DNA from 2 places in the Variovorax sp. PBL-H6 genome. Region 2 is predicted to be linked to the other one. Evidence: predicted binding sites of a transcription regulator. Region 2 holds the regulator's gene; the other holds the start of a gene.
What was found. The regulator NrdR, encoded in region 2, represses ribonucleotide reductase genes. The targets are predictions, from matches to a motif close to CACNANATNTNGTG.

Region 1: a site for NrdR is predicted at 11,908-11,921, ahead of G3W89_RS04885 (ribonucleoside-diphosphate reductase subunit alpha). Genes of this name have one in related genera too.

What each region holds. Positions count from the first base shown of each region.
Region 1 covers NZ_LR594659.1:1,004,777-1,019,878, reverse strand. The annotation lists gene G3W89_RS04935 (sensor histidine kinase) at 1-630, shown strand, start outside; gene G3W89_RS04930 (hypothetical protein) at 703-1,329, shown strand; gene G3W89_RS04925 (sigma 54-interacting transcriptional regulator) at 1,326-2,759, shown strand; gene mdoH (glucans biosynthesis glucosyltransferase MdoH) at 3,148-5,142, shown strand; gene ffh (signal recognition particle protein) at 5,223-6,611, opposite strand; gene G3W89_RS04910 (cytochrome C assembly family protein) at 6,700-7,509, shown strand; gene G3W89_RS04905 (PP0621 family protein) at 7,506-7,754, shown strand; gene G3W89_RS04900 (two-component system sensor histidine kinase NtrB) at 7,888-9,582, shown strand; gene G3W89_RS04895 (sigma-54-dependent transcriptional regulator) at 9,587-11,101, shown strand; gene ampD (1,6-anhydro-N-acetylmuramyl-L-alanine amidase AmpD) at 11,079-11,687, shown strand; gene G3W89_RS04885 (ribonucleoside-diphosphate reductase subunit alpha) at 12,036-14,957, shown strand.
Region 2 covers NZ_LR594659.1:3,306,838-3,321,939, reverse strand. The annotation lists gene G3W89_RS15560 (riboflavin synthase) at 1-186, opposite strand, end outside; gene ribD (bifunctional diaminohydroxyphosphoribosylaminopyrimidine deaminase/5-amino-6-(5-phosphoribosylamino)uracil reductase RibD) at 232-1,329, opposite strand; gene G3W89_RS15550 (GspH/FimT family pseudopilin) at 1,367-1,978, opposite strand; gene G3W89_RS15545 (type IV pilin protein) at 1,975-2,439, opposite strand; gene G3W89_RS15540 (pilus assembly protein) at 2,439-6,875, opposite strand; gene G3W89_RS15535 (pilus assembly PilX family protein) at 6,894-7,460, opposite strand; gene G3W89_RS15530 (PilW family protein) at 7,532-8,527, opposite strand; gene pilV (type IV pilus modification protein PilV) at 8,524-9,126, opposite strand; gene nrdR (transcriptional regulator NrdR) at 9,283-9,726, opposite strand; gene glyA (serine hydroxymethyltransferase) at 9,746-10,990, opposite strand; ZMP/ZTP riboswitch at 11,033-11,160, opposite strand; gene G3W89_RS15510 (lytic transglycosylase domain-containing protein) at 11,198-12,031, opposite strand; gene G3W89_RS15505 (DUF748 domain-containing protein) at 12,627-15,102, shown strand, end outside.

The DNA.
Region 1 (15,102 bases), 2.3 Mb from region 2:
CCCCTGGCGGCGCTGCGCGAAGGCGTCTCGCTGCTGGAGGATGGTGTGACCGGCGCGCTGAACCCGGCTCAGCGTGAAGTGGCGCAAATCCTTCAGCAGAACACGGTCGCGCTGCAGGGACAGATCGAAGCCCTGCTGCGCTTCAATGCGGCGGCGTTCGAGGCGCGCGAGCTGCGTCGACAGCGCACGCCGCTGCTGCCGCTGATCGAGGAACAGATCGAGGCCCAGCGCCTGCAATGGCAGGCCAGCGGGCTCACGGTGAGGGCCGAAGGCGAGCCGATTGCGGTGGTGGTCGATCCGGTGAAGCTGGGCACTGCGGTGGCCAACCTGCTGTCCAACGCGATCCGCTATTCGACACGCGGCGGCACCATCGCGATCACCGTATCGAGCACGCCCGACATCGTCTGCATCGACATCCAGGACGCCGGGCCCGGCATCGCCGAAGGCGACCGCGACCGCATCTTCGAGCCCTTCTACCGCGGCGAGCGCCAACCCCAGCATGCCGTCAAGGGAACTGGCATCGGGCTGTCGATCGTGCAGGAGTACATTGCAGCCCATGGCGGTCGCATCACGCTGCTGCCGGAGGGACCCGGGGCGCGCTTCCGAATCGAGCTGCCGCGCTCCACCTGACCACAGCCCCCCTTCAAGCGTTTGCTCCGACCCATGCTCTTCAGTCCGATCGCTCGCAGATCCGCATTCGCCATGACCGTCCTCGTCATGCCGCTGCTGCTCGCTGCATGCGCCGCCCCGCTCAAGCCCCCGCCGGAACCAGTGGCCGTGCGGCCGCCGCCACCGCCTCCGCCCCCGCCGCCGCCTGTGCAGCCGGTCGAGGCCGAACCGATGGCGCCGGCCACGCAGCCGGCGCTGGTCTTCACTCAGCTCACGCAGGGCCCGGTGGCCGCCCTGCTCGGTTACGCCGACAAGGTGCGCCCTCTTGGCGGCAACGAGCTTGCCAACGAGATTTCACGCCTGGGTGAGCCGGGCGAGCAGCCCCTGGTGCAGATGCAGCTGGCACTGCTGCTCTCGCAAACGCGCGTGCCGGCCGACCTCGCGCGGGCGCTTGGCCTGGTGCAGCGCGTGATCGCGAATTCGGCGAGCGAAGCCCAGCCCCTGCACCCGCTTGCCCGGTTGCTGGCGGCGCGCTACCAGGAGCAGCGACGCGTCGAGGACGAGCGCGACCGGCAGGCGCAGCAGGTGCGAGACAGCCAGCGACGCATCGACCAGCTGAGCGACCGCATCGAGGCGCTGCGTGCCATCGAGCGCAGCTTCTCGCGCCCCAACAGCCCGCCACCACCGGTCGCGCCGGCGGCTCCGAAGCCCGCACCATGAACAATTCCGGCCCCGCCAAGGAATCGGCCAGCCCGCCCGGCGCCCGCCTGCTGGTGGTAGACGACGACGCGGACATGCTGCGCCTGCTCTCGATGCGGCTGACGGGCGCCGGCTACCAAGTCACCGCCGTGACCTCGGCCGAGTCGGCACTGACGCAGCTCGAGATCGAGCATCCCCAACTGGTGTTGAGCGATGTGCGGCTGCCAGGCCGCGATGGCCTGCAGCTCTTCGACGAGATCCGCAAGCGCCACCCCACGCTGCCGGTGATCCTGCTGACTGCGCACGGCACCATTCCCGACGCGGTCGAAGCCACGGCTCGCGGTGTCTTCACCTATCTCACCAAGCCCTACGACGCCCGCGAGCTGCTCGACAAGATCGCGCAGGCGCTGGCGCTCGGTGCGCCGGCTCCCAGCGGCGGGAAGGGCATCGACGAGAGCTGGCGCTCGGAGATCGTGAGCCGCAGCAATCGCATGGCCGAGCTGCTGGCCGAGGCCCGGATGGTGGCCAAGTCCGATGCCAGCGTGCTGCTGCGCGGCGACAGCGGCGCCGGCAAGGAACTACTCGCCCGCGCCATTCATCGAGCCAGTGCGCGCGCCGAGAAGCCCTTCGTGGCGGTCAACTGCGGCGCCATTCCCGAGGCACTGTTGGAGTCAGAGCTGTTCGGCCATGTGAAGGGCGCCTTCACCGACGCCGTGGCCAATCACAAGGGACTGTTCCAGCAGGCAGACGGCGGCACCCTGCTGCTCGACGAGATCGGCGACATGCCGCCGGCGTTGCAGGTCAAGCTGTTGCGGGTGCTGCAGGAGCATGCGGTGAGGCCGGTGGGCTCGACCCAGTCCATTGACGTCGACGTGCGGATCATCTCCGCCACCCATCGCGACCTCGATGCCGCCATGGAGGCCGGGCAGTTCCGGGAGGACCTGTACTACCGTCTCAACGTCGTGACGCTCCAACTGCCGCCGCTGTCGGCGCGGCGCGAGGACATCCCGCTGCTGGCCAATCATTTCCTGAATCGGCTGTCGAGCAAGTACGGCAAGCGCCTGTCGGGCTTCGCGCCCGAAGCGCTCAAGGCGCTCACCATGGCGCCTTGGCCGGGCAATGTGCGCCAATTGTTCAACGTGGTCGAGCAGGTCTGTGCACTGTCCAGCTCGCCGCTGATTCCCCTGGCGCTGGTGCAACGGGCACTGCGCTCGCCCAGCGTTGAGGTCCAGACCTATGCAGAGGCCAAGCAGCGCTTCGAGCGCGAGTACCTGGTCGGCCTGCTCAAATTGACCGATGGCAACGTGGCCGACGCGGCACGTCTGGCGGATCGCAACCGCACGGAGTTCTACCGGCTGCTGCAGAAGCATCAACTCACACCTGGGCACTTCAAATCCGATGCCGCGTCGCCGGGCGGCGATGCGTCGCTGACGAGCGACAACCCTAAGTAGTTGATTTTGCTGCGAATTAACGCAGGCTTTACCGAGGCTGTCGGGAACCGGCGACAGATTCGGGGTTTTTGGTGGCCTTTTGGTTTCAAAAACCGCCCCGGGGACTGCCGATCAGGCGCAAGCCCTTGATCTAAAAGGCTTTTTCGAGGCTGGCACGGGGTTTGCCCTAAGAAGGGCATGACAGCACTTACCAGCCCATCTTTCGCACTGCGTCCGCAGCGCGACGGCCTGCGTCAAAAGCAGTTTTCCCTCTCGCGGTCCCGCGCCGCGGGTCATCCGCCTGCTGGCCTGAGCAACGCCGGCGGCGCGGCACCGGACTGTGTCTTCAAGCGTCTTCCGGCGATTGGCGACACCCCTTCCGTCGACAAGCAACGTTGATGAGCCGCACATGAAGCCCAACGATTTCTCCCAGCTCAACGTTCTCACCGAGGCGGATTTCTCCCGCCGCAGCGTGCTGCGTGAAGAACGCCATCCCAACTCGGTGACAGCGCCGCCGATCAACCGCGGCTCCATGGCCCCACGCCCCTGGCGCGGCTTTTGGAACAGCATCGGCACGGCACTGCTGGTCAAGCTCGGCGCCGGCGGCAAGGCCGCAGCCGGCGCATCCCACGCGCCGCGACGCTCGCAGGCGTGGGAACGCGCGGCCCAGCAACGCCGCATGGCCTTCATGGCGCTGACACTGTTCAGCACGGTCGTGGCCTCCACGCTGTTCGCCCGCGTGCAGCCCGACTACGACAACCTCTGGCTCGAATACAGCCAGATCGCGCTCTACGGTCTGCTCTCGGGCTGGGTGGTGACCGGCTTCGTGACTGCGCTCATGGGCTTTTACGTCGCTGTGCGCGGGGACAAACACGCGCTATCGGCCAAACAGGTCGCCGACCACCCGATGAACCCGGAAGCGCGCACGGCGATCATCATGCCGATCTGCAACGAGGACGTGGCCACGGTCTTTGCCGGCCTGCGCGCGACCTGCGAATCGGTGGCCGCGACCGGTCATGCGCGGCAGTTCGACGTCTTCGTGCTGTCCGACAGCTACACGCCCGAGGTCGCCGCCGCCGAGCGCGCCGCCTGGGAAGATCTGCGCGCCGCGTTGGCCGACAGCCCGAACCAGCCGCAGGTCGAGGTGTATTACCGCCTGCGCAAGCGCCGCACCCACCGCAAGGCCGGCAACGTGGCCGACTTCTGCCGCCGCTGGGGCAAGGACTATCGCTACATGGTGGTGCTCGATGCCGACAGCGTGATGAGCGGCGACTGCCTGACGTCGATGGTCAAGCTGATGGAGGCCAATCCGACGGCCGGCATCATCCAGACCGCGACGCAGGCCATCGGCCACGTCACCCTGCACGCTCGCGCCCAGCAGTTCGCCTCGCGCGTGACGGGCCGCCTGTTCACGCTGGGCATGCAGTTCTGGCAACTCGGCGAGTCGCACTACTGGGGCCACAACGCCATCATCCGCGTCGAGCCCTTCATGCAGCACTGCGCGCTGGCACCGATCAAGGGCACCGGCGGCATGTCGGGCGGCATCATGTCGCACGACTTTGTCGAGGCTGGGCTGATGCGCCGCGCCGGCTACCACGTGTGGCTGGTTGCCGACCTGGTCGGCAGCTACGAGCAGCAACCGCCGGACCTGCTGGCCGAGCTGCAGCGTGATCGCCGCTGGTGCCAGGGCAACCTGCAGAACGCTCGCCTCATGGCCGAGCCCGGCCTGCACCCGGTGCACCGCGCGATGTTCGTTACCGGCACCATGGCTTATGCCTCCGCGCCGATGTGGCTTGCGTTCCTGACACTTGGCACGGCTCTGTGGCTCACGGGCTCGAGCGTGGTCGCGCATTGGCTGGCAATGCCGATGGAACTGGCCGGGCTCTGGCTGTGGACCTTGTGCCTGCTGTTCCTGCCGCGCATGCTCGGCATTGCAGCGGTGGTGCTGCGTCGCGAGCAGCGCCAGTACGGCGGTGTCGGCGGCCTGCTCAAGAGCGCGGCACTTGAAAGCGCGCTGGCCATCGTGCAGGCGCCTGTGCGCATGCTGGCCCACTCGCTGTTCGTGGTAGTGGCGCTTACCGGCATCAAGCTCGACTGGAAGTCGCCGCCTCGGGAAGCCGCCGCCGTGCCGTGGCGCATTGCTTTCAGCCAACTCGCGCCGATGTCGCTGGTCATTGCCGCCCTGGCGGTGGGCATTGCGCTGATCGACGCCAGCGCGCTGGTCTGGCTGATGCCGGTTGGACTGCCGCTGCTGCTGGCCATCCCGCTGACCGTGCTGACCAGCCAGATCGCGCTCGGCAATGCAATGCGCGACCGCGGCTTCCTGGTGATTCCCGAGGAGTCGCGTTCCCCGGCGGTGTTGCGCAGGGCGTGGATGCACGCTGTGAGGCTGGCACGCGCCTGACGGTTCGCCGCCCATGAAAAAGCCCGCTCGATCAGCGGGCTTTTTCTTTGCGCCTCACCGCGAAGGGGCGGGGAGCGAAGTCAGAAGCGCGGCATGCCGCCCCCGCCTCCGCCCATGCCAGGCAGCCCCTTCATGCCGCCCATGCGCTTCATCATCTTCATCAAACCGCCGCCCTTCATCTTCTTCATCATCTGCTGCATCTGCTCGAACTCGTTGAGCAGCCGGTTCACCTCTTGAACCTGCACCCCCGCCCCGGCCGCGATGCGCCGCTTGCGGGTGGCCTTCAGCAGCTCCGGCTTGCGCCGCTCCAGCGGCGTCATGCTGTTGATGATGCCCTCCTTGCGCCGGATGTCGCGCTCCGCGCGGTTCATGTCGGCATCGGTGGCCTTGGCGGCCAGCTGCTGCGGCAGCTTGTCCATGATGCTGGACAGCCCGCCCATCTGCTTCATTTGCTGCAGCTGGCCGAGGAAGTCGTTCAGGTCGAAGCCCGCGCCGCTCTTGACCTTGGCAGCCAGCTTCTGTGCCGCGGCGACGTCGACGCCGGCCGTGACCTGCTCGACGAGCGCCACGATGTCGCCCATGCCGAGGATGCGACCGGCATGGCGCTCGGCGTCGAATACCTCCAGGCCGTCGATCTTTTCGCTGACACCCGCGAACTTGATCGGCACACCCGTCACCTGCCGCACCGACAGCGCGGCGCCGCCTCGCGAGTCGCCGTCGGTCTTGGTGAGAACGATGCCGGTCAGCGGCAGCGCCTCCTTGAAGGCCTTGGCGGTATTGATCGCATCCTGTCCCTGCATCGCGTCGACCACGAACAGCGTCTCGACAGGGTTCAGCGCCGCGTGCAGTTGCTGGATCTCGTTCATCAACACCTCGTCGATGGCGAGGCGTCCGGCCGTGTCGACCAGCAGCACATCGAAGAAATGGCGCCGGGCGTGATCGAGCGCCGCGCGGGCGATGTCGAGCGGCTTCTGGTCGGGCGTGCTCGGGAACCACTCGGCCCCGGCCTGTTTCGTGACGGTCTTGAGCTGCTCGATGGCCGCCGGCCGATACACGTCGCCCGAGACGGTGAGCACTTTCTTCTTGCGCTTCTCGATCAGGTGCTTGGCCAGCTTGGCCGTGGTGGTGGTCTTGCCGGCGCCCTGCAGGCCGGCCATCAGGATCACGGCGGGCGGTTGCGCCACCAGGTTGATGTCTGCCACGCCTTCGCCCATGGTCGCGGCGAGCTCGCGGTTGACGATGCCCACGAGCGCCTGGCCGGGCTTGAGCGAGCCCAGCACCTCCTGGCCCATCGCCTTGTCCTTGACGCGGGCCACGAAGTCGCGCACCACTGGGAGTGCGACGTCGGCCTCCAGCAGGGCCATGCGCACCTCGCGCAGCATGTCCTGCACATTGGCTTCGGTGATGCGGGCCTGTCCGCTGACCTGCTTGACGAGGCGTGAGAATTTTTCGGTGAGGGCGCTGGCCATGGTGTTTCCCGCGGGCGGGATCGGTAGGTGGGGAGCGGGGGCGTCCTCGCGAAGGACCACGCAAAGGCGAGACGCTAAACTCCGACCGATGATTTTAGCGATCCCCTCTCCACTCGGCGTGGCGCTGGGCATCGCCACCGCCGCCGCCTACGGCGCCACTGCCGCAGCCTCTTCCTTGCTCGGGCGGCCTTCCACGCAATGGATGCTCGGCCTGGCCTGGGTGCTGCACGCCTGCGTGCTCGCCTGGTCGCTGGTCGGCGGCGACCCGCGCTTCGGCTTCGCACCGGCGCTGTCGGTGACCGGGTGGCTGGTGATGACCGTCTACGCGATCGAAAGCCGCCTCTATCCGCAACTCAAGGTTCGGCGCGTGCTCGCGGTGCTGGGCGCGGCGGCCGTGCTGCTCGCGATGATCTTTCCGGGTACGCCACTGCACGTCTCGGCCTCGCCCTGGCTGCCCTTGCACCTGGCGCTGGGCATCGCCTCGTACGGACTGTTCGGCGCGGCGGTCATCCACGCCTGGCTCATGACGCGCGCCGAGAAGCAGATCCGGCTGGCCACCGAACCGCAGGCGGGCGTGCCCCTGCTCACCATGGAGCGGCTGACCTTTCGCTTCGTGACCGCCGGCTTCGTGCTGCTGTCGGCCACCCTGCTCGCCGGGCTGCTGTTCAGCGAGCAGCTATACGGCGCCAATGCGCGAGGCTGGAAATGGGACCACAAGACCGTGTTCTCGGTGCTTGCCTGGATCAGCTTCGCGGTGCTGCTGATCGGGCGGGCACGCTTCGGCTGGCGTGGCCGCACCGCGCGACGCGTGCTCTATGCCGGCGCCGCCCTGCTGCTGCTGGCCTATGTGGGGTCGCGCTTCGTGCTCGAGGTGGTACTGGGGCGCGCAGCGACATGAAATACCTGCTGGTCCTCGCGATCATCCTGGTGGCGGTATGGCTCTGGCGCAAGGGGCGGCGCGAAGAGCTGCAGTCGCGCACGCCGCCGCGCCCTCCTGCGCCTCCACCGGACAGCATCGGGCCTCCGCAAGCCATGCTGCGCTGCGCGCATTGCGGGCTGCACCTGCCGGCCAGCGACGCGCTGCGCGGTGCCGATGGCACGGCGTACTGCAGCGCGGCGCATCGCAGGGCGGCAACGCACTGATCGGGGCTCCATCCATGAGCCGCACGGCCGCTCCGAAGGCGAATAGCACCGCAGCCCAAGGCGAAGGTGCAGTGAGCTGCCGGGCCGCTCCGAAGGCCACCGGCAGCGCAGCCCGCAAGACGGAAGTTGCCCGATGAGCACTTTCCTCTGGTCGCGCGCAGAGACCAGGACCGACTGGACGCCGCTCGACCAGGCGCCCGGCCGCGAAAGCTCGGCCCTGCTGCGCTTGTGGCGCGGCTTCGTGACCGCGCGCAGCTGCGTCGCCGTCGTGCTGCTGCTACTCCAGGCCCTCGTGCTGGCGCTAGGACAGGCCGTGCAGCCGATCGTCGTTGCGCTGACGGGCGGCTATGTGGTCGCCACTCTGCTGGTCGCGCGCTATGCGCACTTCCAGCCGCCGGTGCGGCGCTTCGGCACGGCCTGGCTGTCGACGATCGGCGTCGACCTGGTGGTCTTCAGCGCACTGCAGCTGCTGCAGGTGGGCAGCATCAACTACACGCCGCTGTTCGCCCTGCCGGTGCTGATGGGCGCCGTGTTGGGCAGCGGAGCCGTCGGCCTGGGCACCACGGCCATCGTCACCCTGCTGCTGCTGGCGCATGCCGGCTGGTACTGGCTGCAGCAGCAGGCAGAACCTTCGGCGCGCTTCGTGCAGGCCGCGCTGACCGGCACCGGCCTGTTCGTGGTGGCGCTGCTGGCGCACGAGCTGGCGCGGCGCCTGATGCGCGAGGAGGCATTGGCGCATCGCAACCGGGGCACGGCGCAGATGCATGCCCTGGTGAACGACCTCGTGATCGAAACGCTCAGCGAAGGCGTGCTCGTGATCGACGCCAAGGGCCAGGTGCACGCAGCCAACCCCGCGGCCGACGCGATCCTCGGGCAGGGACTGGCCCAACTCGAGCTGCCCTTCACGCTGGGCACGCAGCCGGCCTGGATGCCACTGGCCGCGATTGCGCGCAATACCTTCGCGCGGCGCTCACCGCAGTCGCGCGAGATCCCGATCGCGCAGGCCCAAGGCGCGCCGCGCGAGGTGCGGGTGCGCACCCGGCTCACGCGCGCGGCCGATCGCGGTATCGAGAGCCTGTGCGTGATGTTCCTGCAGGATCTGCGCGAGCTCGAGGCACGCATTCGCACCGAAAAGCTCGCGGCCATGGGGCGCATGTCGGCCGCGGTCGCGCACGAGATCCGCAACCCACTTGCCGCCATCACCCAGGCCAGCGCGCTGCTGGGCGAGGACCTGGTCGATCCGGGTCATCGGCGGCTGACGACCATGGTCCAGCAGAACGCACAGCGCCTGTCGCGCATCGTCGACGACGTGCTCGACGTCGCGCGGGCTCGTCAACAGCGCGTGCTGCCGCTGGGGGAGCAGCTGGTGCTCGATCCGACAGTGCGCACGCTGGCCGAGGAGTGGGTGCGGCAAACGCAGCGCCAGGGCGTGTTGCTGGTCCTCGAGGCGCCCGGCAGCGTGGTGCGCTTCGACATCGAGCACTTGCGGCGCATCCTGGTGAACCTGCTCGACAACGCGGCGCGCTACGCCGGCGCGCGCGACGGCTCGATCCAGGTGGCGACGCGGCTGAACGCTGCCGGTCGCGCCAGCCTTCAGGTGTGGAGCGATGGTGCGCCGCTCGAGCCCGCGGTGCAGCGCCATCTGTTCGAGCCCTTCTTTTCGTCCGAGAGCCGCTCCAGCGGCCTCGGCCTCTATCTGTGCCGCGAGCTGTGCGAGCGCCATGGCGCCACCATCGGCTACGAGCGCCGCGCCCTGCCTGCAGGCGGGCCGGAGGGAAATGAATTCGCCGTCGTCTTCATGCCAGGCGAAGTCGGGCTGACACAATAGCGCCGTGAGCAGCCCCAATCCGCCCGCGCCGCGCCCCGCCCAGATCCTGGTCGTCGACGACGAGCCCGACCTGCGCACGCTCTACGAGCTCACGCTGCTGCGCGAGGGCTACCGCGTCGAGGCGGCAGGCAGCGTGTCGGAAGCACGCGAACACCTGGACGCGGGCCGCTTCGATGCCGTGATCACCGACATGCGCCTGCCCGACGGGCTGGGCATGGAGATCCTGCAGCGCATCCAGCAGGAGCAGCGCAGCGAGCGCTGCGTGGTGATGACCGCCTACGGCTCGGCAGAGAACGCGGTCGAGGCCCTGAAGGCGGGCGCCTTCGACTACCTGACCAAGCCGGTGGACCTGAAGCAGTTCCGTACCGTCGTGGCTTCGGCGGTACAGGCGCGGGGCGCGCCCGCGCGGCCAGTGCGCCAGGCAGAGGGCAACGGCACCAAGCTGGCAGCGACCATCGGCAACGTCGGCACGGCGGCGCTCGAAAGGCTGGTCGGCAACTCCGAGCCGATGCGTCAGGTCAAGTCCCGCATTGCCAAGGTCGCGCGCGGCATGGCCCCGGTGCTCGTACGCGGCGAGTCCGGCACCGGCAAGGAGTTGGCGGCGCGGGCGGTGCATGCGTGCAGCCAGCGCAGCGATGGCCCCTTCGTCGCGGTCAACTGCGGTGCCATTCCCGAGAACCTGCTCGAGGCCGAATTCTTCGGCGCCAGAAAAGGCTCCTATACCGGTTCCTCGCAGGACCGCGACGGCTATTTCCAGGCCGCCCGCGGCGGCACGCTCTTCCTCGACGAGATCGGCGACCTGCCGCTTGCGATGCAGTCCAAGCTGCTGCGCGCGATCCAGGAACGCAGCGTGCGGCCGATCGGCTCGACGCAGGAAGACGCCGTCGACGTGCGCATCGTGAGCGCCACGCACAAGGACCTGCAGGCCGAGGTGCAGGCCGGCCGCTTCCGCCAGGACCTTTTCTATCGTCTCAACGTGATCGAGATCGCGGTGCCGGCGCTGCGCGAGCGCCGCGAGGACCTGCCGGCGCTCTGCGAGGCGCTGCTGGCCCGGATAGCGCGCGACGCCGGCATGCCGATCCCGGCACTGTCGCCCGACGTGCTGCACCGGCTGTCGCAGCACCCGCTCAACGGCAATGTGCGCGAGCTCGAAAACTTGCTGCACCGGGCCGTCGCCCTGAGCGACGGCGATGTGCTGCACATCGATGTCTCCAGCGGCGCTGCGCTGTTGGAGCCGGCGAGCACGCCGCCCGCGACTGTGGTGCAGGCACCGGCCGAACAATCGCCGGCCGCGCCGCTTGCGTCGAAGCCCGCCTCGGTCCCGAGCGACCTGCAAAGCTATCTGGATCAGCAGGAACGCGAGATCCTCGTGCGCGCGCTGCAGGACAGCGGGTTCAACCGCACCGCAGCCGCGGCGCGACTGGGCCTCAGCCTGCGGCAGATCCGCTATCGCATTGCGCGCCTCGGCATTGCGACGCCCGGTGGCGACGACAACAATGGCAGCGGCACCGACGACTGACGCGCCCGGCAACGAGCTCTGGCAGGACGGCTGGTACCGATTCGCCCGATCGTTGCGCTCGCCCAACTTCGGCCCGCGCCCACCAGGCGCGCAGATCGACCTGATCGTGCTGCACTCCATCAGCCTCCCGCCCGGGCGCTATGGCGGCGACGAGGTGCAGCGGCTCTTCACGAACCAGCTGGACTGGAATGCGCATCCCTATTTCGACAGCATCCGCGGCCTCGAGGTCTCGGCCCATTTCTACGTGCGCCGCAACGGCGAGCTCTGGCAGTTCGTGAGCTGCGACGAGCGCGCCTGGCATGCCGGACCCTCGTTCTGGCGCGGCCGCGCCAACTGCAACGACGATTCGATCGGCATCGAGCTCGAGGGCCAGGAGGGCGAGCGCTTCGAGCTCGCGCAATACGAAACGCTTGCCAGTCTTTGTCCCGCCATCGCGCAGCGCTACGCCATCGCCTTCGTCGCGGGCCATGAACACATTGCGCCAAACCGCAAGGCGGACCCGGGCGGTGGCTTCGACTGGCTGCTTCTGCAACAGCAGCTGGGCTGGCAACGCGCGATGTTCCCCGACACGGTCATGGCGCGCTGAATTTTTTCAATCTTCACCTCGGCCCTGATGCGCCGGCGCCACGTGACGCGATCTGCGCCTTCGATCGCAGCTGCTCAGCAACCATGCGCCTTCCAGGCCCAAATGCGTGCGCAGGGCGCATGGGGAGTGGCACGCGCTAAGGTCGTTCAGTAACGATGCGGGATAACTCCCCATCCAGCCCGTTTTCGGGTGAATGCATGCCATTGAACTACAAGGAAAACACTACATCTAGTGGGTTGTAGCCCTCTGAGACCCCAGATATAGTGTGCCCTGCCCCGTGCCTTCATCCAAGCCACCGGCCACACGCGGCACGGCCGCCCCAACAAGAATTGCCCAACAGAGGACCGAATGCAAACTGCCCAGAACCATCCCGCCACGCCCCGCGCCGTTTCCTCGACGCCGCAACAAGCCCGTGACAAGGCCGGCTCGCCCGCCGGGAATGCGCTCGCCAACTATCAGATCATCCGCCGCAACGGCGCGGTCGTTCCCTTCGAGCCCAACAAGATCGCCATCGCGATGATGAAGGCCTTCCTCGCCGTGCACGGCACGCAGGGCGCCGCATCCGCCAGCGTGCGCGAGACAGTCGATACCCTGACCCAGGGCGTGGTGCGTGCCATGCTTCGCTCGCGCCCCGGCGGCGGCACCTTCCACATCGAGGATGTGCAAGACCAGGTCGAGCTGGGCCTGATGCGCGGCGGCCACCACGAGATCGCCCGCGCCTATGTGCTGTACCGCGAGCGTCGCGCGCAGGAGCGCTCGAAGCAGGGCGAGCAGGAGGCCCCTATCGCCGTCTCCACGCTGCATGTGCTCGACCGCGGGGAGCGGGTTGCGCTCGACCTCAACGAGCTCAAGGGACTGATCGCGTCCGCCTGTGCCGGCCTGGGCGAGAGCATCACCGACGGGCCGATCGTGGCCGAGACCATGCGCAACCTCTACGACGGCGTGCCGCTCGACGAGGTCTACAAGGCTTCCATCCTCGCCGCCCGCACCCTGATCGAGAAAGACCCTGACTACACCTTTGCGACCGCGCGCCTGCTGCTGCACACGATCTTCAAGGAAGTGATCGGCCGCGAAGTGCCGGCAGCCGAGCGCGCTCAGGCCTACGCCGACTACTTCCCGCAGTTCATCAAGAAAGGCGTCGACAACGAGCTGCTCGACGAACGGCTGCAGCAGTACGACCTGGCCCGCCTGGGCGCCGCGCTCAAGCCCCAGCGCGATCTGCAGTTCGACTACCTCGGCCTGCAAACCCTCTACGACCGCTACTTCCTGCACGTGCGCAAGACCCGCATCGAGCTGCCGCAGGCTTTCTTCATGCGCGTGGCGATGGGCCTCGCGCTGAACGAGATCGACCGCGAGGCGCGCGCGATCGAGTTCTACGAAGTGCTGTCCTCCTTCGACTTCATGTCCAGCACGCCCACGCTGTTCAACAGCGGCACGCTGCGCTCGCAGCTCTCGAGCTGCTACCTGACCACGGTGCCCGACGACCTGGACGGCATCTACGAGTCCATCAAGGAAAACGCCCTGCTCTCCAAGTTCGCAGGCGGCCTGGGCAACGACTGGACCCGCGTGCGCGCGCTGGGCAGCCACATCAAGGGCACCAACGGCGAATCGCAAGGCGTGGTTCCCTTCCTCAAGGTCGTGAACGATACCGCCGTCGCGGTCAACCAGGGCGGCAAGCGCAAGGGCGCGGTCTGCACCTACCTGGAAACATGGCACCTCGACATCGAGGAGTTCCTGGAGCTGCGCAAGAACACGGGCGACGACCGCCGCCGCACGCACGACATGAACACGGCGAACTGGATTCCTGACCTGTTCATGCGCCGCGTGATGGAAAAGGGCAGCTGGACGCTGTTCTCGCCCTCCAACGTGCCCGACCTGCACGACAAGTTCGGCGCCGACTTCGAGGCTGCCTACGTGGCCTATGAAGAGAAGGCCGCTCGCGGCGAGATCAAGCCCAGTCGCACGGTCCAGGCCACGGATCTCTGGCGCAAGATGCTCACGATGCTGTTCGAAACCGGCCATCCCTGGATCACCTTCAAGGACGCCTGCAACGTGCGCTCGCCCCAGCAGCATGCGGGCGTGGTCCACTCGTCCAATCTCTGCACCGAGATCACGCTCAACACCAGCGACACCGAAACGGCCGTCTGCAACCTGGGCTCGGTGAACCTGCTGCAGCACCTGAAGGACGGCAAGGTCGACCAGGAAAAGCTGCAACGCACGGTCGCGACCGCGATGCGCATGCTCGACAACGTGATCGACATCAACTACTACGCGGTCAAGAAGGCGCGCGACTCCAACCTGCGCCACCGCCCGGTCGGCCTGGGCCTGATGGGCTTCCAGGACGCCCTGTACGAGCTGCGCATCCCCTACGCCTCGCAGGAGGCAGTGCAGTTCGCCGACGAATCGATGGAAGCGATCTGCTACCACGCCTACTGGGCTTCGACGGAGCTGGCGCGCGAGCGCGGCCGTTATTCCAGCTACAAGGGATCGCTGTGGGACAAGGGCGTGCTGCCGCCCGACACGCTGGACCTGCTCGAGAAGGCGCGCGGCGGCTACGTCGAGGTCGACCGCTCGTCCACGCTGGACTGGGACGCGCTGCGCCAGAAGATCAAGGCCGACGGCATGCGCAATTCCAACTGCGTCGCCATCGCGCCGACCGCCACCATCTCCAACATCATCGGCGTGGACGCCTCGATCGAGCCCTGCTTCGGCAATCTCTCGGTCAAGTCCAACCTCTCCGGCGAGTTCACCGTGATCAACCACTACCTCGTGCGCGATCTCAAGCGCCTGGGCCTTTGGGACGACGTGATGGTGATGGACCTCAAGCACTTCGACGGCTCACTGCGCCCGATCGATCGCGTGCCGCAGGACGTGAAGTCGCTCTACGCGACCGCTTTCGAGGTCGAGACCACCTGGCTGGTCGAGGCCGCCGCGCGCCGTCAGAAGTGGATTGACCAGGCGCAATCGCTGAACATCTACATGGCCGGCGCCTCGGGCAAGAAGCTCGACGATACCTACAAGCTCGCGTGGCTGCGCGGCTTGAAGACCACCTATTACCTGCGCACGCAGAGCGCCACGCACGCCGAGAAGTCGACGGTGCAATCAGGTCGCCTCAATGCGGTGTCCTCGGGCTCGATGGATGCGCCTTCATCGGGCATGAGCGCGCTCGAAGCAGCCGCGGCGGCTGCGCAAGCGCAGCTCAGCGCAATGCCCGCGACCGACATCGCCTTCTGCGGCGTTGACGATCCGACGTGCGAAGCATGCCAGTGATGTCGGCGTGAAGGCGCATCGATTCGCGGCATCGCCCGACAAATGACGATGCATGCGAACAACATAACGGCAACATAAACAGAGCGCGATGTGAAGAGCACTTTGCAACTCACATCGTTGCTCACATAATTTGAGCATTGGATTT
Region 2 (15,102 bases):
CTGTGCGGGATCGAGGGACGTGACGGTCATGCAGGCGCCGTTGAGCGAGATGCTGTCGCCCAGGCCCACGTCGTCCAGATAGCCGGCAGGCGCCGCGATGCCGAGCCGCTTGCCGTGTGATGAAGAGCTGCCGAGGTCGTGGACGGCGGCGATGCGCCCCACGCCGGTGATGATTCCGGTGAACATCGCGGCATTTTCGCAGAGATGCGAGGCCGGCTTGAGAGGGGCGGACTAGAAGCGGTCGCGACCGGCGATGCGGGCGACGATCCGGAGGTCGGGGCCGAGGGGCTCGACGGACTTGAATTCGAGGGCGATGGCCTGGTCCAGCCGGGTCAGGGCACCGGCGGCATGAAGCTGGTTTGCGATGCCCAGTCCATCGCCGATGAGCTTGGGGGCGAGGTAGAACAGCAGTTCGTCGACCAGCCCCTCACGTAACAGAGAGCCATTGAGCTTGTGGCCGGCCTCGACATGAAGCTCGTTGACCTCGCGCACGGCGAGATCGCGCAGCAAGGCGGCGAGGTCCACTTTGCCGCGGGAATTGGGAAGATAGCGAATCGTGGCGCCCCGTGCTTCGAGTGCGACTTGCGCGGCCGCATCCGGGGCCGCGGCGTAGATCCAGACCGGTCGGGTGGGCTCGAAGATGCGCGCGCTGGGCGGCGTCTGCAATTGGCTGTCGACCACCACCAGCGGCGGCTGGCGTGGCGCCTCGACCAGGCGCACGTCGAGCCGCGGATCGTCCTCGAGCACGGTGCCGACACCAGTGAGTAGCGCGCCGGCGCGCGCGCGCCAGGCATGGCCATCGGTGCGGGCTGCTTCGGAAGTGATCCATTGGCTGGTTCCGTCCGCCAGGGCGGTCTTGCCATCGAGCGAGGCGGCGACCTTGAGCCGCACCCACGGGGTCTTGCGGATCATGCGGCTGAAGAAACCGATGTTGAGTTCGCGTGCCTCCTCGGCGCCGGGGCCGACTTCGACTTCAACTCCGGCTGCGCGCAGACGCGCGAAGCCCTGGCCTGCAACCAGCGGATTCGGATCGGTCAGCGAGGCGACGACCTTGCGAATGCCTGCCGCGACCAATGCATCGCAGCAGGGGCCTGTTCGGCCATGATGAGAGCAGGGTTCGAGCGTGACGTAAGCGGTGGCACCGGCTACTGAATGACCCTTGGCTGCAGCATTGCGCAGGGCCATTATCTCGGCATGCGGGCCGCCAGCGGACTGGGTGTGGCCTTGCCCAACGACATGCCCATTGGGCGAGAGGATGATGCAGCCAACGCGGGGATTGGGGTCCGACACGGTCTTGGCAGCGGCGCCGAGTTCCAAGGCCATCCGCATGGCACTATCGGGGCGCTCAAGGGCGGCAAAGCCGATATCAGTCGTCGGCGTCGGGATTGGCGGGTGGGGGAGAGCACTTGGCATCCGTGGCGCTGGACGGCCGGCAGGAGCGTACTCGACCAGAGGGGGAGATGATAACGCGCCGGGTCTGGTCCAAGGCTGCCGATGTGCCCAGGTCATTGCGGGTAATACTGATGGTCAGGGGGCCAAAGCCACCCCCCTTGGTCTTCGGGTAGCCCGAAGGATCGAATCGGATGTAGGGCGGATCGGTCTGGCCTTCCTTTGCGTTGCCGTTTGCTTCCACGCTGAAGTAGCTCGGCAATGCGGGCTGCCGCAACACCGCGCTGTCGGCGCTCTCCGTGAATCCGTTATCCGCATCCCTGTCGACAAATACGACCCATCCGCTGCTCCAGTGGGTTGCGTCCGATGGCACCACCATGGCGTACCTTCCGCTCTTCATGGCCTCGCCCCGCGCTGCCGCAATGCTTGCGACCAAGCCGTTGACGGCGGAGGTGAGTTCGGAGTTGCGCTGAAAAGACAGGAATCCGGGCGCTGCGATGACCATCAAAATCGCTGCGACAGCAAGGGTCACCATCAATTCAATGAGCGTGAAACCCTTACATGCCACACGGCTGAGGCGGGATTTCATGGCCAGCACACCTTGGGCGGCGCTGCCGGCGGCGTGGTTTTGGCGGTGCCAGAGCAGTTCCGGGCCCCCGTACTCATCGCCCAGAGCGAGTCGGCTTCGGTGTCCGTGAGCGTCGGAGTCGCGGTGATCATGACGCATTCGGTCAGCTCAAGGGTGTCGCACTTGCCCGCAGAGAGCTGATAAGCCGTACCGGTCGAATTGTCACCAGAGAAGGTCTTGAATGGAACGCTTGCGGGATTGGTCACCCCGCTGGAATTGGTAAACGCCAGGTAGGTGTTGTTCTGGGTCATGTAGCGTTCCTGCTGCTGCAGTAATTCCAGGATGGCTGTCCGACCCTGGGCACGCTTGCCTTTGAGAACCGCCGACTGGTAGGACGGGTAGGCGATCGCCGCCAGGACAGCGACGACAGCGACGACGATCATCAGCTCGATCAAGGTAAACCCTTCTTGCCGGCATTTCATCATGGAGCCGCCTTCAGATCTTGATAGTTGTAGACCTGGCGCCAGCTCAGGCGGCCTGCAATCTGCTCCGACGTGACGGCGCTCTGGGCTTTCACGCCCAGCGAACCTTGGGTCAGGGTCTGCGTCTTGATGACACGGCGGCGGCGACCGGTGCTGTCGGTGGTCGTCGACGTCGTGGCCGATTCGATCGTCATGGCGATGCTTTCGCCCAAAAGACCCACCGTCGAGGCTGTTGAATTGCCGTCGCCGGTGTCGACGTTGATGAGGTACTCGCGTCCCGTGCCACCCCCGGCACCACAGGTGCTGGTCGTGGCACTGGCGTCAGGTTTGAGGCTGCTGAAGATCAAGGTATCTTGGGCAAGTGAAATTCCGCTCACCTGCCGTTCGCCTGTATCGGGAAAGTCGAAATACCAGCCGGATCGCTGTGTGCTGTCGGTGTCGCTGGTGGCACGCCCCCATACGAAGGGCAGAACGTCGAGTGCGCCGGTGGTGCTGTTGAAGGTGCCGGCTTTCAGGCGGCCGCGATCCGTGATCGCGCTCGTTACCGGGCTGGTGCCTCCATCCGGGTCTTTCGTGCCGTCGTCGTGAATCACGTAGAACGAGTTGCCGCCCGTCGAGGCGCGATCCGCGGCTTCCAGGTATTTGCCGGTGCCGAAGGCAACGTAGATCGACTCTTTGCCCTCGCCGCGAACCAGCATCGGCGCAGCGCTGATAGGTTGCACACCGCCGCTGGCGTCCTTGGCCACGTAGAGCGGATAGGGCTGCGGGCTGGTGTCGGAGCCGGCGTTAAATGCCGACAGCTTGCCAATGTTCCAGTTCGAAGATCCGTGTGGCCGGAAATCCAGCTTCCAGAGCTTCCCATGCAGATCGCCCACGAACAGCTTCGTGACTTCCTGTTGAGCCCCGAGGGCCGCCTTGAAGTTCACGACGCCGGTGGGTTTCGTAGCGCTCAGCGCGCTGTCGGTAGGAAAGGAGATCTTGTAGTAGTTGGTGCCCAGCGACCAGGCTGCACCTGGCTGCTTGGCCAAGTCCAGGAGATAGACAGCGGGCTTGCCCGTCTCGCTGAATCGGCCCTCGGAGTCCGGCACATAGTTGTTGACACCGCTGGCCACCACGGCGAACCACTTGAAGGTGGGGCTGGCGTCGGGTGCGCTGGTGCGGAACTTCAGGATCTCCGGACGCCCGACGACGTTGCCAAGGCTGTAGTTGCTGTCATTGGGGTCGATGTCGTCGGCGGGGGTGAATTCCCACATCACGTTGGCAGCCGAGAACGTTGAGGGGTCGGTCACGTCGAGCGCATACACGCCTCGCCCTCCCGCGCCGGTGCCTCCGACCAGCACTGTCTTCCAGTCCGTGCTCGCGTTGGCACTGCCAACTTGCGCTTCGGCCACGACGGGAGTGGCATCCACAAAGCTCTGGTGGTTGCTGAGATAGGTCTTGCTGGTGAGCGACGAGAGCTTGGGGCCGAGCCAGCTCGGGATATACCCAAACAGCTCGCCACCTGTGTCGGCGTCGAACGCATGCAGCATGCCGTCGTTGGCACCGACGAACACCGCGGGCGTGCGGCTTGCGTTGGTGCTGGCAAACCCAGCGTAGGTGGTCGAATTGATGGTGCTGCTGGGCTTGCCCGAATACGTGACACCTGAATTGATGATGTCGCCAAGCCGTTTGCCCTGCCGGTTGCGGAACACGGTACCTTCCTTGGAGTGGTCACCTCGAATGAAGGCAAGACGATCCTTCCCGAGGCCGTCGGCCACGGAGGACGGACCCGGTTTGTTGAGGGCCTGCTGCAGGTCGGTGCCAATGTCGTCCCAGGTGAAGGACGAAGCGGCAGGGACGGTCGTTGCACCTGGTCTGCCCACGACGATGTTGCGGTCGGCAACAGCGTTGACTCTTTTGTTCAACTGGTCGTCTGCGCGCCAACTTGGGGTTTCGGATATCGACACCGCGTTGGCTGCGTCCAACGACAGGGGGAGCGCGAGCAGGTCGCCGCTCCAGTTCGTTGTATCGAACTCCGCTTGGAAGATTGCGTTGTCCACGCCCTCCGTCAGGCTGGAAGATCGAGTTGCGGCGCCTGCAATACTTCGTGCCTGCGTCGACGCGATCGCGAAGATGCTGTCAAACGCGCGCAATATGCCCCGCGCATCACTTTGCAGGAAAAACGAATTGGGCTCGCCGGGACGGGTAGGGTCTTGCCAGACATCGTTGTTGGCGACTCCATCTTCGTTTACGAAAGGGTTTCCCCAGTTGTTGTACGGCTTGTCGACGGCTTTCGAGGAGAAGTTCGACTCGAAGCCCCCATACTTTGCAGCCGTGAATAGCTGGTTCCGATTGCGGCGATTGGCGGCGTCGTTTCCCGTGCCGTATTGATTGACGTCGAAGGCGAAGGTTTTCACGCGCAATCCTGGGCGTTGCTTGTTGGGGGCCTCTGTCCAGCCAGTGCCCCGTATGTCATGGGTGTTGGCCCAATATGCTGGGCCCACGAGGGCGAACTTATTGCGGTCGAGAGCGGTTGGGTTGGGCGCGTTGGGATTGCTGGTCGTACGTGGCTGGCCCTGGCCATCGATGTATGAGAGTGCGGTACCGTTCTCAAAGGCGGCAACGGTGTTGAACCATGCCGTGAAATTCGGGACATTTCCGGCAGCGTTGAACGCGGGGAATCGCGAATAGCGGTAGGAGTCGTTGCTGTTGATATCTCCGAGCATCACAATATTGCTCTTCAGGCACGCATAGTTGCCGTTGGCTGGCCGATTGGCATAGGGATCGTGCGCGGACCAGTCGGTGTAGATTGGAAAGCCGTCGTACATCTGCGGCGTGAGATTGCTGATGGCATCGGGGCTGGGCGGCAAGCCCTGCAGGTACCGCAGCGCTTCGTAGTGGAGCTCGCTGATCGGGTCGTAGATCTTGTAGCGCCCCGGTTTGCCCGTGCGGCCGAACTTGTTAAGGTAGTTGACAACGCCACTGATGGCCGGAGTCTGCGATGTGTCGCCGTCGGGATTCGGTTTGAAGATGCCCGTGGTCATATCCCACTCGGACGCCGGATTTCCGCCTGCAGGCGTGTTTTCCTGGCCATACTCATCGAAGGTCTTGCTGCCGACATATTTCATCGGAGCGCGCAGCACGCCGCCATAGCGTCCGTTGCAGCAGGTCGGGGTCTGGTCCAATGCGTAGCCAAACGCGGCCAGGCGCAGGGAATCGCTGTACTTCTGTATGGTGCCGGTGGGCTTGTACTTGCCGTTCGGATAGCGAGTACAGAAGGGATAGCCGCGCTCGTCGACTAACGCTCCGTCGCTGTCTTGATCGCAAACCTTGACGCGAGAGTAGAAGAAACCGTCGGTGTTGAGCGCCGGTGGCCCGGTTGTCGGTGGCGAAGCAGGCGGCGACCATGTACCGGAATAGCTGCGCGTGTAACAGTGCTTGTAGACGCCGGGAGCGGGATCGCCGCCTATGCCGCCGCACCCGATCGTGCCCGTCGCTGGGGCTACCGCCCAGCGCGTGTCGGCGCCGTACCAGACCTCCCTGATACCCGCAACCAAGCAGATATCGCCTTCCCCCGCGCAGACCGACGCGTCGCTGGGCAGGGCCTGGCTACGGATCTGCACCGGCCCCAGCGCTGGTAGATATAGATTTGCCGGCGCCCCGAGCGTGTATGCGAGAGTGTCGGTGCTCCCGCAAGCACCGCTTCTCGCCGTCCCAAAATAGATCTGGTTCAGCGCGCTGGCAATCCAGATGTCGTTGGAGCCCGCTGCTGTGCGCATCGCGATCGGCACCGCACCCCAGTACGCGCCTGCATTGCCGCCGTTGCGCAGCAACTGCTTGGCCGGGAACGTGCTTGTGTTCCAGGCGCAGAACGGGTCGCCATTGCTGATGTACGCCCGTTGCAGAATGGTCAGATCTTCACGGTCGATGGAGCGGTCGCCTCCTGACAAGGCGAGGCGCAACATGTCGACTGCCGAACTGCTGGCCCAATTCAGAAAGTTGCCACTGAATGCGTCCTCGCACATGCGTTGAGTCGCTGCGCCTGTGCGGTCGAAGCGCTTGTAGTCCGAGAGGCTCTCACCGGCCCGAGGTGTTTCAGTGGGCTTGTCGTTGTACGCATAGCAAGACTCGGCATCGTAGTAGCCGAGGTATTCGTTGGTGTTGCTGTAGCTGTCGTCGGTGGCGTCGTTGGGTCCCTTTAGATACTGCGCGCCAGCAGTAGGGAATTCGACCGAAAGCGCCAGAGCCAGCGCGGGCTTGTCGCCCGACGTTGTCGAAAAGAGTGGGTCGCTCGAAAGCGACACCGGCGGGATTGAGGGCGCGGCAGTCTGGCTACGCACGGCGATCGATAAGACGATGGCGACGGCCGGTATGACGAGCCCTACGAGCAGGCGCTGCAGACCCGGGCGTAGCCGGCGGCCAGACCGGCCCACGGGGTTGCGGAGAAGATCAAGCATAAGCATCAGCGCCTCGCACTAGTTTCTGTAAATGATTTGAGTGACGGCCTGGATGTCCTGGCGCGGGCCGAACCCCATCGCGGTGATTCGGTAGATGTAGGCGTTGGACAAAGAGAGATTGCGGTTGTCCGGATCCGGGATGGGCTCGATCACGTAACGCGGCGCCTGGAAGGGCTGGACGCCAGTAAGCGTTCCACCGCCGGAGGCAAAGTCTCTCGCGGTAAAGGTGCCGAACTTGACCGTGCGTGCAGAGGCATCGGTGGCGGTGAAGTTCACGGTCTGCCAGGCAGGCTTTCCGGTTTGGACAAGTGCGCAAAGCCCCACCCTTTTGACTCCGTCGCTGGCCTTGCCGCAGTCCTGGACGAAATCCAGAGGGTTCGGCATCGAGCCCAGCATGGCACTGCGACTGGTGACTCCGGGACCGTGGATATCGAACTCCGCGTCCTGCAGGGCGGCTTCGGCTGCTTGCCAGGCAATTTGCATGTCGCGGTCGTTGCGAGCGCCGTGCTCGGCCTGCAAGGCGATCTGCGCGCCGCCGACACCAAGGATCGACACGACGATCAGGATGAGCAGTACCACGATCAACGAGGCACCGCCTTGCCGGCGCGCGGGGCAAAGGGACGCACCGGGAAGGGAAAGTGAGGAACAACGCATCTTTACAACCCTTGGTCGTTCCGCAAATGAACGGTGAAGCTCACGACCTGCCGTACCCTGCCGTCGGCTGGGGCCGTGAAGATCGTTCCCACGTCGTCGCTCGAGCCGAAGGCGGGCCCACCGAGGGGATACAGCGTCTGGGTCTTCAGTTCCTGTGTCGCCCCGACCTCGCTTCGCAGGACCAGTCCAATCCGCAGGCTGCGCACGCGCCGCCAATTGGCGCGCGTCGCCACATCGTTTCCCGCCACTGTGAGCTGCTCGGCACGCAGGTACTTCTCCGGTACGGTGTCGGCCTTCATGCTGATGTTGGTGGGATCGATGGCAGTTTTGGCGATTACGCCATCCACGCCATACAGCACCTGGAAGTTTTCCACCCCTCGCACGAGCGGTACGGACCCTGCGAAAGGCGGAGAACCGTTTTTCGATCGGTAGCACATGAGCGTCGGCTCGCCGTCATTGGACGAGGCCACGAAGAAAATGCTCGTGCGCATATCGTCTCGGTTTGCCGCCAGCGCATCGGCGGTATAGCCGGCGCAATCGATCATGGACGCGTCGATCTCGCCTGAGCCCGGGAAGGTCTCGCTGGCCTGATGACGCAGGATCAGCACATCGCCATAGCCGTCGCTGGCGGTGCGTGCGGTGACCGTGTCCGCGGAAGTCCTATTCGCTATGCCATTGTCGAAACCGGATATGTTCGGCACGGGATCGGCGCTGATGCCGATGGCATTACCGCGTCGACTGGCAGCGTAGGAGAGGTCCCTGTAACCCGCTTGAACTGCTAGACGCTGAATGGCGTCGGTAGCAAAGCGCGCGTTGTCGCGTAATTGCGACGCCGCGTCAACGGTCGTGAAGCCGCGGCGTGCGACAACCAGAGCGGCAGTGGCCGCGAGGGTGACGAGCAAGCCGAGCGCCATTGCGACGAGCAACTCGACAAGCGTCATGCCGGCCAGGCGGCGGCGCTCCTGGCGACGGCGGGGTAGGGTCGGCGATCTCTTCACGTCGTGCTACCCGCCGTCACGGTCAGGATGACGCCCGGTTGACTATCGTCGTTGGCTCGGATGACTCGGTCCTGCGTGGCGGCACTCGCATTCGTCGACATGCGACTCCATCCGATCTTGACGACCATGACGTCGGTGGCCGCGTTCGATGTGCAGGCCCATTGCGGCAGTCCTGCGGGGTTGTAGGGTGCCGAATCCGGGCAGATCGTCACGCGCGCGCCTGGAAGATTCGTTTCGACACGAGCGAGCCATTCAGTAATTTCGGCACGGGCCACCTCAGTCGTGTCGCTGCAATTGGAGCCGACCGAAAGGCAGGAAGACTTGGTCGCAGGCGCCAGGGCCGTGCCGGAGAAGTTGCCCACATAAGGGTTGGCAGTCGCCAACATTGAGACATCCTTGTTGCCTCGCATCATTTCGGCGAGTTCGCGCGCCAAGTCGACGGCAACGGACTGCAGGCGTGCTTCGCGGTTGTTCTGCAAGGCCATTGCCTGCATACCGACCATGCCAAGCAACCCGAATGAGAGGACGACAAGCGCGACAAGCACTTCGATCAACGAAAAGCCCGTCGTCCGGCTGCGCCCTTGAATGCTCGATCGCACGATCACCTCCAGAAGATCTGTCGCCGAGGTGGCGACTCAGCCGGCGATTCTGGAAGGGGGGAAGTAGATAGAGGGAGCCGCCGAGCGGCTTTGTCGAGCCGCCGAGCCCGGGACTCTGGCGCCATCTGACGATGGCGACGAGCTTTTGTCAGAAAGTCAGATATCGCGCAGCAACTGCCTGAACTCGTCCACGTCCTCGAAGCTGCGATAGACGGAGGCAAAGCGCACGTAAGCCACTTTGTCCATGCGCTTGAGCTCGCGCATCACGAGCTCGCCGACCTTGGTCGATTCGATTTCGCGCAATCCGCTCGACAACAGCTTCTGCTCGATACGCAACAGCGCATGGTCGATCTGCTCGATGCTTACCGGGCGTTTGCGCAGCGCCAGCATCATCGAGGCGCGGACTTTTTTCGCGTCGAAGTCGGCGCGGCTGCCGTCCTTCTTGACCACCACCGGGAAGTTGACGTCTGGCCGCTCATAGGTGGTGAAGCGCTTTTCGCAGGTGCCGCACTGACGGCGGCGCCGCACGAAGTCAGCATCCTCCGACACGCGGGTCTCGACGACCTGCGTTTCCAGATGACCGCAAAAAGGGCACTTCATGCGGACGCCATGTGCAGGATCAGCGGTAGACCGGGAAGCGGCTGGTCAGCGCGTGCACCTTGGCGCGGACCGCCTCGATCGTGGCGCCATCGCGCGGGTCGTCCAGCACGTCGGCGATCAGGTTGGCGGTGGCACGCGCCTCTTCGTCCTTGAAGCCGCGCGTGGTCATGGCCGGCGTGCCGATGCGCACGCCGCTTGTCACCATTGGCTTCTCGGGGTCGTTGGGAATGGCGTTCTTGTTGATCGTCATGTGAGCACTGCCCAGCACGCTCTCGGCCTCTTTGCCTGTGATGCCCTTGGCACGCAGATCGACGAGCATCACGTGGCTTTCCGTGCGACCGCTGACGATGCGCAACCCGCGTGCGCTCAGCGTCTCGGCCACGATCTGCGCATTCTTCACGACCTGCTGCTGGTAGGTCTTGAACTCCGGCGACAGCGCCTCCTTGAAGGCCACCGCCTTGGCCGCGATCACGTGCATCAGCGGACCGCCTTGCAGGCCCGGAAAGATAGCGCTGTTGATCGCCTTCTCGTGCTGCGATTTCATCAGGATGATGCCGCCACGCGGGCCGCGAAGGCTCTTGTGGGTGGTGGAGGTCACCACGTCGGCATGGGGGACGGGATTGGGGTACACGCCGGCCGCGACCAGGCCTGCGTAGTGGGCGATGTCGACCATGAAGATGGCGCCGACATCCTTGGCGACCTTGGCGAAGCGCTCGAAGTCGATGCGCAGCGAATAGGCCGAGGCGCCCGCGATGATCAGCTTGGGCATGGCATCGTGCGCCTTGCGTTCCATCGCGTCGTAGTCGATTTCTTCCTTGTCGTTGAGCCCGTAGCTCACGACGTTGAACCATTTGCCGCTCATGTTGAGCGGCATGCCATGGGTCAGGTGGCCGCCTTCGGCCAGGCTCATGCCCATGATGGTGTCGCCGGGCTTGAGGAAGGCCAGCATCACGGCCTCGTTCGCCGAGGCGCCGCAATGGGCCTGCACGTTGGCAGCATCGGCACCGAAGAGCTGCTTGACTCGATCTATGGCCAGCTGTTCGGCTACATCGACATGCTCGCAGCCGCCGTAGTAGCGCTTGCCGGGATAGCCCTCGGCGTATTTGTTGGTGAGCTGCGAGCCTTGCGCGGCCATGACGGCCGGTGATGCGTAGTTCTCGCTCGCAATCAGCTCGATATGCTGTTCCTGGCGAGTGTGCTCGGCCTGGATGGCGGCCCAGATTTCGGGATCGGTCTGTTCGACCAGGGTCTGGCGGTTGTACATGGCAGTCCTTTAAGACGGATGGTCCTTGTTCTTCAACCAAACAAGGGCTGCCCAGGCGAACGGCGGAACGCCTGCCGTGCGCTGCAGGCGGCACGCTTCCCAGTGGTCATCCACGTCAGCGCATGGCACCTGAAGAGGTGCTGCGCCTATCGCCAGTCGCGTGCCGTGCGAGTGTAGCCGACGGCTTCGGGCCCCGCCGCGAAAAGCCTAAAGGTCCGATGCCAGCGCCACCTTCTGCGGGCTGGTGCCCTCCGGCTTGGCCGGCGCCACCACCGGCATGGGCTGCGCGCGCATGCCGGGCGGCGTGGGCGCGGTGGAGGGTGCACGGCCTGTGATCACTAGCTGCAGCCGTGCGTGCTCAGCCATCACCTTGCCCGCATATCCGCCGTCGTCCGGCAGGTTGGCTGCACCGACGTAGTACTTGAGGCCGCCTTCGAGCGAACCCGCCCGTGCTATGCATTCCTGCAGAACCTTGACGCCGACGCGCATATTGGTGACTGGGTCGAAGGCGGTCAGGGTGCCGCCGGCGCTTTCGTACTTCTCGCCATGCACCTGGGTCATTACCTGCATCAGGCCCTGGGCACCGACATGGCTTTGGGCGAAGGGATTGAAGCTGGACTCGACGGCCATGATCGCCAGGATCAACGTGGGATCGAGCTTGGTGCGCTTGCCGATCTCGAAAGCCTCTGACACCAGCACGCTCAATGGCTCGACGGCCACGCGGTACTTCTTGCTTAGCCAGTAGGCAACCGCAGCCTGTGGTTTCGGCAGCTCGAGGGGGCTGGCCGCCGTCGTGCGATCGATGGCCGTGGGTTCCAGGTCGGAGACCTCGGGTGGCGGCTTGCGCGATTGGAGCCAGCCCATCAGTTGCTCTTCGCCCGACTGGCGCAGATCCGGACGCGCGGCCAGCGCGAGAACGCCGAACACGATGGCCAACCCAAGCAGGGCAAAGCCGTTGTGGGTCACTTCGAATAAGCCTTCGGCCACGTCGGACATGAAAGTCCGCAGCCCACGGGCTGTGGCATCAAACGCCTGTTTCATCGCTCTTCCTCCTTTGTGCGGCGCCCAAGTCGCACAGCCTGAATGGCAATGGTCGAAGGCGGCAGCGCTTGTGGATTGGTACGAGTCAGGTGCCGCGCGAGAGGGTTGGATCGCGACTTCCTGATTAAGCCGAAAGTATTCGGCAGCGGGTGTAGGACAAAACCGGCCAGCAGGTGGGCGGCTCGGATAGCGCGAATTCTAGGAGGCGCTTAATACCCGGTCAAGAATAAGGAGGCTCCGCTTTATGCTATCGATAGCTTAGGCGGGTGATCGAAATTGAATAGATCTGACCATTGAAAAGCTTCTATTTGCATTCTCCTCAGAGTGGGATTACGCTGTGTCGGCCTGAATCCTCAGGCGTTAAACCGAGGTCCGGTGACCAGGAGAGCAAGCCTCGAACGGTTCAGTGGCCGAGGCCCAAACGGCGGCAATCTCTTGCCGCCAGCATGACCGGAACAATCCAACTTCCGGTCGAGCGAAAAGATGGCATGGGCGTGGCGCCCGCCATCGAGCCCGGAGGCCAGACGTCATGTCCGGCGTCCGGGCTTTCTTGTTTCTGGGAAGCTTCAGCGGTTTGGGGCACACTCGCCGTCCGATGAATGCTGCTTCGCTGAAACAAAACAAGTGGGTGAGGCGAGCGGTACTGGCCTTGCTGGTCCTGCTCGTATTTTGGGCCGTCGCCTGGCTGGCCGTGCCGCCGATCGCCAAGAGCCAGATCCAGAAAATCGCCAGTGAAAAGCTTGGGCGTCAGGTGACTGTCGGCAAGATCGACTTCAAGCCCTGGACCCTCGAGCTCGCGATCGACGACCTGCGCATCGCGACGGCCGACGGCAGCCGGCCGCAACTCGCGGTGGGTCGCATCTATGCCGACGCCGAGCTGCAGTCCATCCTGCGACTCGCGCCGGTGATCGACGCCTTGACCATTGACTCGCCAGCGGTCCTGCTGACGCACCGGGCCGATGGCAAGTACGACATCGACGACATCGTCACGAAGCTCGCCAGCGCCCCGGAGGCGCCTAAGAGCGAGCCGCCGCGTTTCGCGGTCTACAACATCGCCATTACCAATGGGTCGGTCGACTTTGACGATCAGGCGGTCAAGCGCAAGCATGAACTCCGCGACTTCGTGCTCAAGGTGCCGTTCCTGAGCAACCTGCCTTCGCAGCGCGAGATCAAGACCGAGCCCAAGCTGGCCTTCGTGCTCAACGGCAGCGCTTTCGATTCGGCCGCCTTGACCACGCCCTTCGCGGACGACCGCAAAACCGATGCGCAGATCAATTTCAAGGACCTCGACCTGGCGCCTTACCTGGGCTACATCCCCGGTGGCCTGCCGGTTGCCCTGCAGGCAGGCAAGCTGGACGCGGACCTGAAGATCGATTTCGCGCAGACGACCACGACCGGCCTGAGGATCACCGGGACCGTGGCGGCGCATGGCATCCAGCTGGCGGACTCGAAGGCGCGCGATCTGCTTCGTTTCGATTCGCTCCAGCTGGCGCTGGCGGATGTGCGGCCGCTGGAGCGGGTGGTGCACCTGAGCGAAGTGGCGGTAGCTGCGCCGCGGTTGGTGGTGGCGCGCGATGCGGCCGGGCGGCTCAACCTGCTGCCTGCCGGTCAGACCGCGGGAGCGGCCGAGAAGGCGCCGACGACTGGCGCTCCGCCGGACGGAGAGGCCGGCGCCAAGCCCGCAGCTGCGGCGCCCGGCTGGCGCGTGCAGGTCGACAAGCTGGCGTTGTCCGGCGGCGAAATAGGATGGCGGGATCAGAGCATTCAGCCGGCCGCAGCGATCGACATGAAGCAGCTTCACGTCGACGCCAGCGCCATCGTCTGGCCAATGGAGAAGCCGGCCATCTTCAACGGTTCCACCGCCATCGGTGATGCCGCCCTCAAGTTCGGCGGCGAGGCGACCGACAAGGTCGCCAATGTGCAGGCCGAGGTCGAGGCACTGCCGCTGTCGCTGGCTGCGCCGTACCTGGCACAGAGCCTGGAACCGACGCTCGACGGCAAACTCAGCGGCAAGATCGATGTGGCCTGGAACCAGCCTGAGCTCAAGTTCAAGGCAGGCCGAGTCGCCCTCGACGGGCTCGCATTGACGCAGGCCAAGACCGCGCTGGCCAGCGTTGGACGGTTCGAACTGGTCGATGCCGAAGTCGACATGACGAAGCACACGCTCAACATCGCCTCGTTCAGCGCCAGCAGCCCCAAGGTCCTGGTCGAGCGCGACAAAGAGAAGCGCTGGATGTTCGAGCGCTGGCTCAAGGCACCATCGAACGGCAGCCAGGCCGCCGGCACGGACGCCATTGTTGCCGCGCCCAAGGACCCGAAGGCCGCCAGCGGCGACGCCAAGCCCTGGGAGCTGGCCATCGGCGCCGTGGCGGTCGACAACGGCGCGCTGTCCTATTCGGACAAGGCCGGCGCGACCCCCGTCACCTTCGAGATCAGCGCCCTGAAGGTCAACGCTCAGAAGATCGTGCCCAACACCGCCACCGCCTCGCCGCTGCAGCTGTCCGGGCGCATCGCCGCTGGCCGCGCCGAACCCGGACGCTTCGAATACAAGGGAACGGTGGTCCTGAAGCCAGTGGCGGCCGAGGGCCGGTTGGAAGTGGCCGCTGTCCCGGCGCATGCCTTCAAGGCCTACTACGCGGACGCGCTCAATATCGACATCCGCCGCGCCTTTGCCAGCTATCGCGGCACGGTCAAGTACGCCACGGCACCCGGCGGAATGAGCGTCAAGCTGGCCGGCGACACGACGCTCGACGACTTCCGCGCCAACAGTGCGACGCTGACGCAATCTCCCGGCCTCGCCAATCGCAGCAATCAATTGCTGAGCTGGAAAACCCTCAACCTGCGCGGACTGCAGGTCAACCTGGTACCCAAGGCGCCGCTTGCCGTGGACGTGCGCGAAACCACGCTGACCGACTTCTTCGCGCGCGTGATCATCGACCCGAACGGCCGTCTCAACTTGCAGGATCTGACCAGGAAGCCCGGGCAACCGGCACAGACGCCGGAGCCGGGCGGCGAGGCCAGCACGCGGCGCAGCCTCGGAGGCACCGCAACGACCACCATCGCCAGGAAAC